One region of the Paracoccus sp. R86501 genome, then DNA from elsewhere that is predicted to be linked to it. Evidence: riboswitches for the same ligand, from Rfam matches in the RefSeq annotation. Region 1 holds a riboswitch; the other holds the start of a gene.
The links. A riboswitch is a leader RNA that binds a small molecule or an ion and turns the genes downstream of it on or off. The one in region 1 is predicted to bind cobalamin.
Positions count from the first base shown of each region.

Region 2: linked by a shared signal. The riboswitch ahead of SJY40_RS13240 (energy-coupling factor ABC transporter permease) and the one ahead of SJY40_RS05155 (TonB-dependent receptor plug domain-containing protein) in region 1 are both predicted to bind cobalamin.

Region 1 is NZ_JAXHPZ010000001.1:1,050,109-1,054,139, forward strand. It holds gene SJY40_RS05150 (ABC transporter substrate-binding protein) at 1-21, opposite strand, end outside; gene SJY40_RS05155 (TonB-dependent receptor plug domain-containing protein) at 8-1,822, opposite strand; cobalamin riboswitch at 1,952-2,140, opposite strand; gene SJY40_RS05160 (NAD-dependent deacylase) at 2,177-2,860, opposite strand; gene SJY40_RS05165 (hypothetical protein) at 2,864-3,166, opposite strand; gene SJY40_RS05170 (HAD family hydrolase) at 3,370-4,031, shown strand, end outside.
Region 2 is NZ_JAXHPZ010000001.1:2,703,582-2,707,612, reverse strand. It holds gene SJY40_RS13250 (CAP domain-containing protein) at 1-327, shown strand, start outside; gene cobF (precorrin-6A synthase (deacetylating)) at 324-1,061, opposite strand; gene SJY40_RS13240 (energy-coupling factor ABC transporter permease) at 1,058-1,723, opposite strand; cobalamin riboswitch at 1,756-1,980, opposite strand; gene SJY40_RS13235 (cobyrinate a,c-diamide synthase) at 2,001-3,326, opposite strand; gene cobM (precorrin-4 C(11)-methyltransferase) at 3,323-4,031, opposite strand, start outside.

The sequences.
Region 1 (4,031 bases):
TGCCAGCCTAGAAAGAGGCACGCAGCCCCGCAAAGATCGCCCGGTCGGATGTGCCATAGCCCTCAAGCACCTGGTATTCGCGGTCCAGCAGGTTCTCGACCCGCAGATAGCCGGTGGTGGTGGGGGTCAGGTCACGCTCGATCTGGGCGTTCAGCACGGTGAAGGACGGCATTTCCGTCCCGTCATCCAGCAGCCCGTCCTGATAGGTTGCCTGAAGGCTGGCGCGGGTGGAGGCGTTTAGATCGCCCTCGACCCGCAAGGTCGCGCTGCGTTCGGGCACGCGGTTCAGCGGATCGCCGTTCGGGTCGCGCGTGTCGGTATAAGTCAGGTTGCCAGACAGGCGGATGCGGTCGGTGATGGCGATTTCGCCGGTCAGTTCGATCCCCTGGGTGCGGCTGTCGCCGGTGATCTGTTCATAGCCGAAGTCGTCCAGCGAATAGTCGATCAGATCGGTGATCTTCGCACGGAACAGCGTCACGCCGAAGCTGACGTCGGCGGTGGGGGCATAGTCCAGACCGATCTCGGTGCCGATGGCGGTTTCAGGGGTCAGGTCGGGATTGCCGCCCCATGTGGCATAAAGCTCATAGGGGGAGGGCGCGCGATAGCCGCTGCCGTGCTGGCCACGCAGGGTGATGGTGTCGGTCGCGCGCCAAGCGATGGCCAGACGCCCGGTCTCCTTGCCGCCGAATTGCGAATTGTGGTCGTGACGCGCCGACAGGGCGATATCGAGATCAGGCGTGGCGGCCCATTGCGCCTCGGCATAGAGTGAATTCGTCAGATAGCGTGCGTCGGTGGCATCGCCCTGAAAGCGTTCGTCACTGTGGCTGGCACCCCACGCAAGGGTCACGTCCTGACCGACAAGCGTGGACCCGTCATAGGCGTATTCGGTCCGCTCACCCTCATAGGGATAGGTGAAGCCCCCGAAGGTTTCCTGCCGCGAGGTTTCGCTTCGCTGCACCGAAAACGCGTGTTCGGTTACGCCCATGGTGTAATCGGCAAAGACCCGCGCCCCGCGCATGATGCCCGCGCTGCGGTCGGCATTGTTGACCAGCACCGGGAAGTCGCCATCGGTGTCGACGCGGGTCTTCTGCCAGAAGCCCGCAACGCCCACCGTCAAATCGGGCGTCAGGTCCTGACTGGCCGAGAGGGTAACGCGGGTGGCGCGGGCGCCGTCGTCTTCGGTATTGCCGTCGTTCTCATCGGCGACCGAAAAACCGTCGGTTTCGTAATGCTGCACCGTCAGGGCGGCGCGCTGGGTGTCGTTGGCGGCCTGCACGCCATAGGACAGGCGCGTGCTGTTGTTGCTGCCGTATTCCACGCCCGCCTGCTGGTGCAGACCCTGACGGTTGGCGTCCAGCGTGGTGATGGAGACCACCCCACCGATCGCCTCGGAGCCGTAGAGCGCGCTCTGGGGGCCCTTCAGCACCTCGATCCGGGCGATGTCGCCGGTCAGCATGGCGCCCGCGTCAAAGCGGATCTGCGGGGCCGAGGGGTCGCTGACATCGATGCCGTCCACCAGCACCTTGACGTATTGCGTCGGCAGACCGCGCAGGCGCAGCGTCGATTGCGTGCCGAACCCGCCGTTCGAGGTGACCGACACCCCCGGAAGCGTCGCAAGGTAATCCACCAGACGCGTAGTCCCGTCGCGCTGCAGATCCTCGCGGGTGATGATCTGGACGTCGGCGCCCGTGCGGCCCGGCTGGGTCGCTGTCTGATTGGCCGACATGATGATGGGGGGCAGCATGACGGGTGCTTCCTGCGCGGCGGCAATGCAGGGGGCGGTCAGGGCGGTGGCAAGGCAAAGGCGGGACAGCAAGGGCACGTTCTGCATCCTTCGGGATGCCCGGACCTGTCGCGGCCGGGCGGGTATGGTCAGCTGCGGCCCCAAGGGACCCCAACGGCGAATACCACCTCGACGGAAGATCCGTTTCACATATGCGCCCCGCATATGCTTTGGGTGATCGCGCTCGGCAGGTCTCCTGGCTGGGCGGGTCGTCGCTTGACCGGGCCTTCCCACCCCCATCGGGGACAGTGGCATATCCGACCTTGCTGACCGCTGACAGTTGCGGGGGCAGCCGCAGACTTTCACTGCGTTCCCTTTTCACCGGGCGAACCCGGAACCGAGGCAGGATGGCCCTAGCCCATCACGCCCCCGTTACGCAAGATTTATCGGGTTCTAGGCATGACAGATGTCATCGACCCACCCGGGGACGGTCATACTGGCAGGCCCAAGGATCTGTTGGTCGAAATCATCGGCGTTGACGCTGGCCTCGAGGTTCAGTTCAAGGCATTTCGCGCCGTTGCGCCCCGCGTGCTGGGCAAATCCTGCCGCGGGATAGACGTTGCCCGATGTGCCGATGGCCACGAAGAGGTCACTGTTTTCCAGCACGTCCCAGATGCGTTCCATATGCAGGGGCATTTCCCCGAACCAGACGATGTCAGGACGCGGGGAGGGCTTGCCACAGGCCGGGCAGGAGTCCTTGGGGTGCATGACCATGGGGGCAGGCCAGTTGTGCCCACAGGCGGCACAGCACGCGCGGTTCAATGCGCCATGCATGTGGATGACATCGCGGCTGCCTGCGCGTTCGTGCAGATCATCGACGTTCTGCGTCACAAGTGTCAGGTCGTGATGCGTGGCCAGCCGCAGCAGCGACAGATGCGCGGCGTTCGGCTGGGCCTCGAGCGCGGCCTTGCGGCGCATGTTGTAGAAGGCGTGAACCAGCGCGGGGTCCTTGGTGAAGCCTTCGGGGGTGGCGACATCCATGATGCTGTGGTTTTCCCACAGCCCGTCGGACGCGCGGAAGGTTGCCAGGCCGCTTTCGGCGGATATCCCCGCGCCGGTCAGAATGGTGATGCGCATGGATCAGCGGCAGAGGCGTTCGGCCTGACCTGCAAAGTTGCGATAGCGGCGCCAGAAGGAATTGTCCGAATCGCGTTTGGAGGTGCGGATTTCCTGCGCACGATGCGGATCGCGGAAGAAAGCTGCGGCCTTGCGCTGGTCCGACCGTGACAGGGTCTGATTGGCAACCTGCTGGATGCAACCGCACAGGGGGGCATTGCCACGGGCGCGATCGGATCGCACGCAGGCATTGTCGATGGGTCCGGCCATGGCCAGAGGGGTGGTCAGCATAATGGTGGCTGCCGCGATCACCAGACGGTTCAGCATGGGCTGTCTCCTCGATTCTCGTCCTCGGATGTCGGGGATGCCGGTTGGTTCCGGTCTTTCTTGCCCTGACGGTTCCCATTGATACCAAAAAGGGGGGCACTTCTCAATCACGTTGCGGTCATTGCGATCTGCGCCGGGGGTTGCGTGACACGCGCAAGACCTGCATTCCGTGCAGATATGGTCGCGAATGCAGGAGCTGTGGGATGATCGAAGCCATCGGACTGGATGCGGATGACACCCTGTGGGAGAACGAGACCTTCTTTCGCGTGACCGAGGCCGAATTCACCGCCCTGTTGGCCGATCACGGAGAGGCCGAGACCATCGCATCCCGCCTGTACGACGTCGAGCGGGCGAACCTTGTCCGCTATGGCTATGGCATCAAGGGGTTCACCCTGTCGATGGTGCAGACTGCGGTCGAGCTGACGGATGGGAACGTCGATGGGCGGACCATCGGGCGTATCCTTGAGATGGGGCAGGATATGCTGGCCCATCCTGTCCATGCGCTGCCCGATGTCGCCAAGGCGCTGGAGGCGTTGCAGGGACGACGGTTGATCCTGATCACCAAGGGGGACCTGATGGATCAGGAACGCAAGGTGGCCGCATCGGGGCTGGCCGAGATGTTCGAGGCGGTCGAGATCCTGGTGGACAAGACGCCCGAAGCCTATTCCCGGGTGATGAACAGTCACGGCATCGCCCCTGATCGCTTTCTGATGGCCGGCAATTCGATGAAGAGCGACGTGATCCCGGTGCTGCAGATCGGCGGTTGGGGTGTGCATATCCCCCATGGGCTGACATGGATCGCCGAACATGCCGAAACGCCCGACCATCCCCGGCTGCGCGAACTGCCGACCATCGGCGGGCTGCC
Region 2 (4,031 bases), 1.7 Mb from region 1:
GGCAATGATACGTTGGATGGCGGCTTTGGCCGCGATACGCTGATCGGCGGTGCGGGGGCTGATCGTCTGACCGGCGGCGGCGGCGCGGATCAGTTCATCTTCGATGGCAACATCGGTCGTGATGTGATCACCGACTTTACCGCCGGTCAGGATCGCCTGCTGATCGCCGAAGCGCTGATCCCGGGCTCGATGGCCGAATTCATGGACGATCATATCCGCCAGACCGCCGATGGTGTGGTCATCGACCTGTCGGGTAACAACCGTATTCTGGTGCAGGGGCAGGATCTGTCGGTTCAGGACGTGGCCGACGACATCTTCCTGTTCTAGGCGCGCGCCAGAAGATAGCAGTCCATGATCCAGCCATGCGCGGTCCGCGCGGCGGCGCGCCTGTCGATGATGCGGGGGCCGACCTGCGCAACCGTGCCATGCTCTAGCATCTGCTGCGGCATGCCGAGGAAGGCGCCCCACCAGATGCGTGTCTGTCCGGGCATCCGGTCGAAGGCGCAGCCGCCGTCCAGCATGACGACCAAGCGATCAACGCCCTCGGGCCAGCCGTGATCGCGCAATTGACGCCCGGTGGTGATCTGCACCGGGGCGCCCAGATCGTTCAGCGGAATGGCATGGGCCGCGCAAAGCGCCTGAATGGCGGTGATGCCGGGAATGACCGAGACCGCCAGATCCAGCCGCGCGGCAATGCGCAGACTGCTGTCATAGAGCGCTGGATCGCCCCAGACCAACAACGCCACCTTGCCGCCATCGGGCAGGTGCCGGTCGATCTGACCGCGCCAGGCATCGGCGATGGCATCGTGCCAGCGATCGACCCCGCCCAGATAGTCGGGGTCGCCCGCGTCGCGGCGCGGCAGGTCGAATTCCGCCAACTGCACCGCCGCTTTGGTCAGATGCCGATCCAGCATGGCACGTCTAATGCCCGCCAGATCGGCCTTGTCGTCCCCCTTCAGCGGGATCAGCACCAGTTCCGCCTGCTGCATGGCGGTGATCGCCTGCAGGGTCAGATGGTCCGGATTGCCCGTGCCGATCCCGATCAGGGTCAGCGAGATCATGCGTAGAGGCGCTGCGTGACCAGCCCGGTCCTGCCCAGCCCGTGCATGGACTTGGCACCAGCCAGCACGGCCAGATCCACCAGCGGTTCAAGCGCGATGACCAGCATGTAGGCTGCGCCGAAGGTCGCGACACCGGACCATGCCTCGACGCCCTGACCATAAAAGGCCCAGAAGGCGACCCATGCGACGACGCCGCCTTGGAAGGCCGTTGACAGCGCCAGTGCCTGACCATAGGTCAGATCGACATAGGCGGTCTTCGGCGCGATGATCCGGCCAGCCAGCGCCGACACCGCAAACAGCGGCACCAGAAGCGAGGTGACGTTCATCCCGTATTGCGGCAGATCGGCGGGTGCAAAGAACAGCCCCTGCGTCAGCAGTCCAAGCGCCAGTCCGATGGCCGCAGGCGCCGCGCCGAACAGCAGGAACAGGGTGGACCCCATGATCAGATGCACCTCGGAGACGCCGACGGGGGCGGTGGGCAGCACCTGGAAGAAGACGAAGGTGGCGATGGTGGCCAGCAGGCTGCGACCTGCCAGCGACAGAAGCCCGCGTTCGCGCAAGGCCTCGAAGGCGATTTTCAGCGTATAGACGCCTGCCGTGGCTGCGGTGGCATAGCCAAGGATCAGCTTGGCGCCAGTCACGACGCCATGTTCGATATGCATGTTCAGTCTCCTGTAGCCGTCATCCCCGACGGCGGGAAAATTGTCTGCATGGCCGGTTTCCTGGCTTGCGGGTCAGCGCGTGGCGTCGGCCTTCCCGGGCCCAAGGCGGCCCAGTGACACAAGTGACGCACGCTCTCCGCATACAGTCGCGGGGGCGGCTGAGGCTTCGGGTGCCGCGATTGGGTCCACCCTTCCTCATTCCCGATGAAGCCCGACGCTTGGGCGTCTTCACGGGCACCATTCAGGGGATCAGATAGACGTGATCGGACCGCGCGCGTCAAGTCGCGGCGGGGGCGATCATGTGAAAGAACGTGCCGGTCACCTGACCGCCATCCGTCGCGCGGAAGGACCCGGTTTCGGGCACCGCCGCGCCATTGGCGTCGGTCACGCGGGCCAGCGGCGCATCCGGCTGGTCGGTGATCGAGGCATAGTGGAATTCATGCCCCCGCAGCGCCTGTTGCCCGATGCCCGGAAAAGGCGCGACCAGATCGGCGCGGCGGTATCCCAGATGCATGCGGCGCTTGTGATAGCTGGTTTCCAGCCCCAGCAGTCCCAGCATGCGGTGGCGTTCGCCCGTGGCATCGACCAGCCCCGCCCCAAGCGCCATGTATCCGCCGCATTCACCATGCACGGGCCGCGTCGCGGCAAAGCGGTGCATGGCGTCGCGGAAATTGTTGGCGGCGGCTAGCCTCGGTGCGTGCAGTTCGGGATAGCCGCCCGGCAGCCAGCAGCAATCGGAGCTGTCATCGGGGGCTTCGTCCGCCAGTGGCGAAAACGGCAGGATCGTCGCGCCCGCCTTGCGCCACGCCTGCAGGACATGAGGATAGGTAAAGCTGAAGGCCGCATCGCGGGCCAGCGCGATCCGCCCCCCCGGTGGCATGATCGGCAGGGGCGCATCGGCATGCGGCAGGGCGCGGCTGGCGGCGGCGGCGATGATGCCGTCCAGATCGCAATGCGCGCTGACGAAATCACCGGCGTGGTCAAGGATCGCCTGCAGTTCCGGCGTTTCTTCGGCCTGCACCAGCCCCAGGTGGCGTTCGGGCAGGGTGATGTTGCCTTGGCGGGGCAGGGCGCCAAGGACGGTGATACCCGCCTCGGCCATGCCTTCGCGGATCAGGGTGTCGTGACGGGGCGAGGCCACGCGGTTCAGCACCACACCCGCAAAGGGCAGATCGGGGCGCAGCGTGGCAAAGCCCCGCGCCACCGCTGCCGCCGATTGCGCCTGACCCGAGACGTCAAGGATCAGCACGACGGGCCAGCCCATCATCTGCGCCACCTCGGCGCTGGATCCGATGCCGGTCTCGCCCGCCTTGGCCACCCCGTCGAACAAACCCATCGACCCCTCGGCCAGAATGATGTCGGCATCGGGCTGGCCGGTGACATGGCCGATGATCCGTCCCGGCTGCATCGCCCAGGCATCCAGATTGAATGACGCTCGCCCGGATGCCGCCGTGTGGAACGCTGGATCGATGTAATCCGGTCCCGACTTGAACGGCTGCACCGCCATGCCCCGCTGTCGCAGTGCGCTCAGCAGGCCCAGCATCAGCATGGTCTTGCCGGTCCCCGAGGCGGGGGCGGAAATCATTAGTCCGGGGGTGCTCATTCGGGAAACCTCGGTTCTGGGCCGACGGGGCGGTATCGGCGGTCGTAATCGGCGGCGTAGAGGCGGCTGTCGTCGAAACCCTCGGCACCAAGGGCGGGGCCGACAAGGATCAGCGCAGTGCGGTCGATGCCTTGGGCATCCTTGGCGATATCGGCCAAGGTTGACCGGATCACCCGCTGGTCTGGCCAACTGGCCCGCCAGACGACGGCGACGGGGCAGTCAGGCCCGTATTGCGGGGTCAGATCGGCCACCACCTGATCCAGCGCGTGGATCGACAGATGGATCGCCAGCGTCGCGCCGGTTGCTGCAAAGGCGGTCAGGCTTTCGCCAGCAGGCATGGATGACGCCCGCCCCGGCGTGCGGGTCAGCACCACCGATTGCGCCAATCCGGGCAGGGTCAGCTCGCTTTCCAGCGCGGCAGCGGCGGCGGCGAAGGATGGCACCCCCGGCACGACCTGTACGGGAATCTCCAGCGTCCGCAGGCGACGCAGCTGTTCGCCCATCGCTGACCAGACCGACAGATCGCCCGAATGCAGCCGCGCCACATCCTGTCCCGCCGCATCGGCCGCCTGCATTTCCGCGACGATCTGGTCAAGGCTGAGGGGCGCCGTGTTCACGATCCTCGCGCCGGGCGGGCAATGGCTCAGCAGGGCAGGCGGCACAAGGCTGCCCGCGTAGAGGCAGACAGGGCAGGCCGCGATCAGG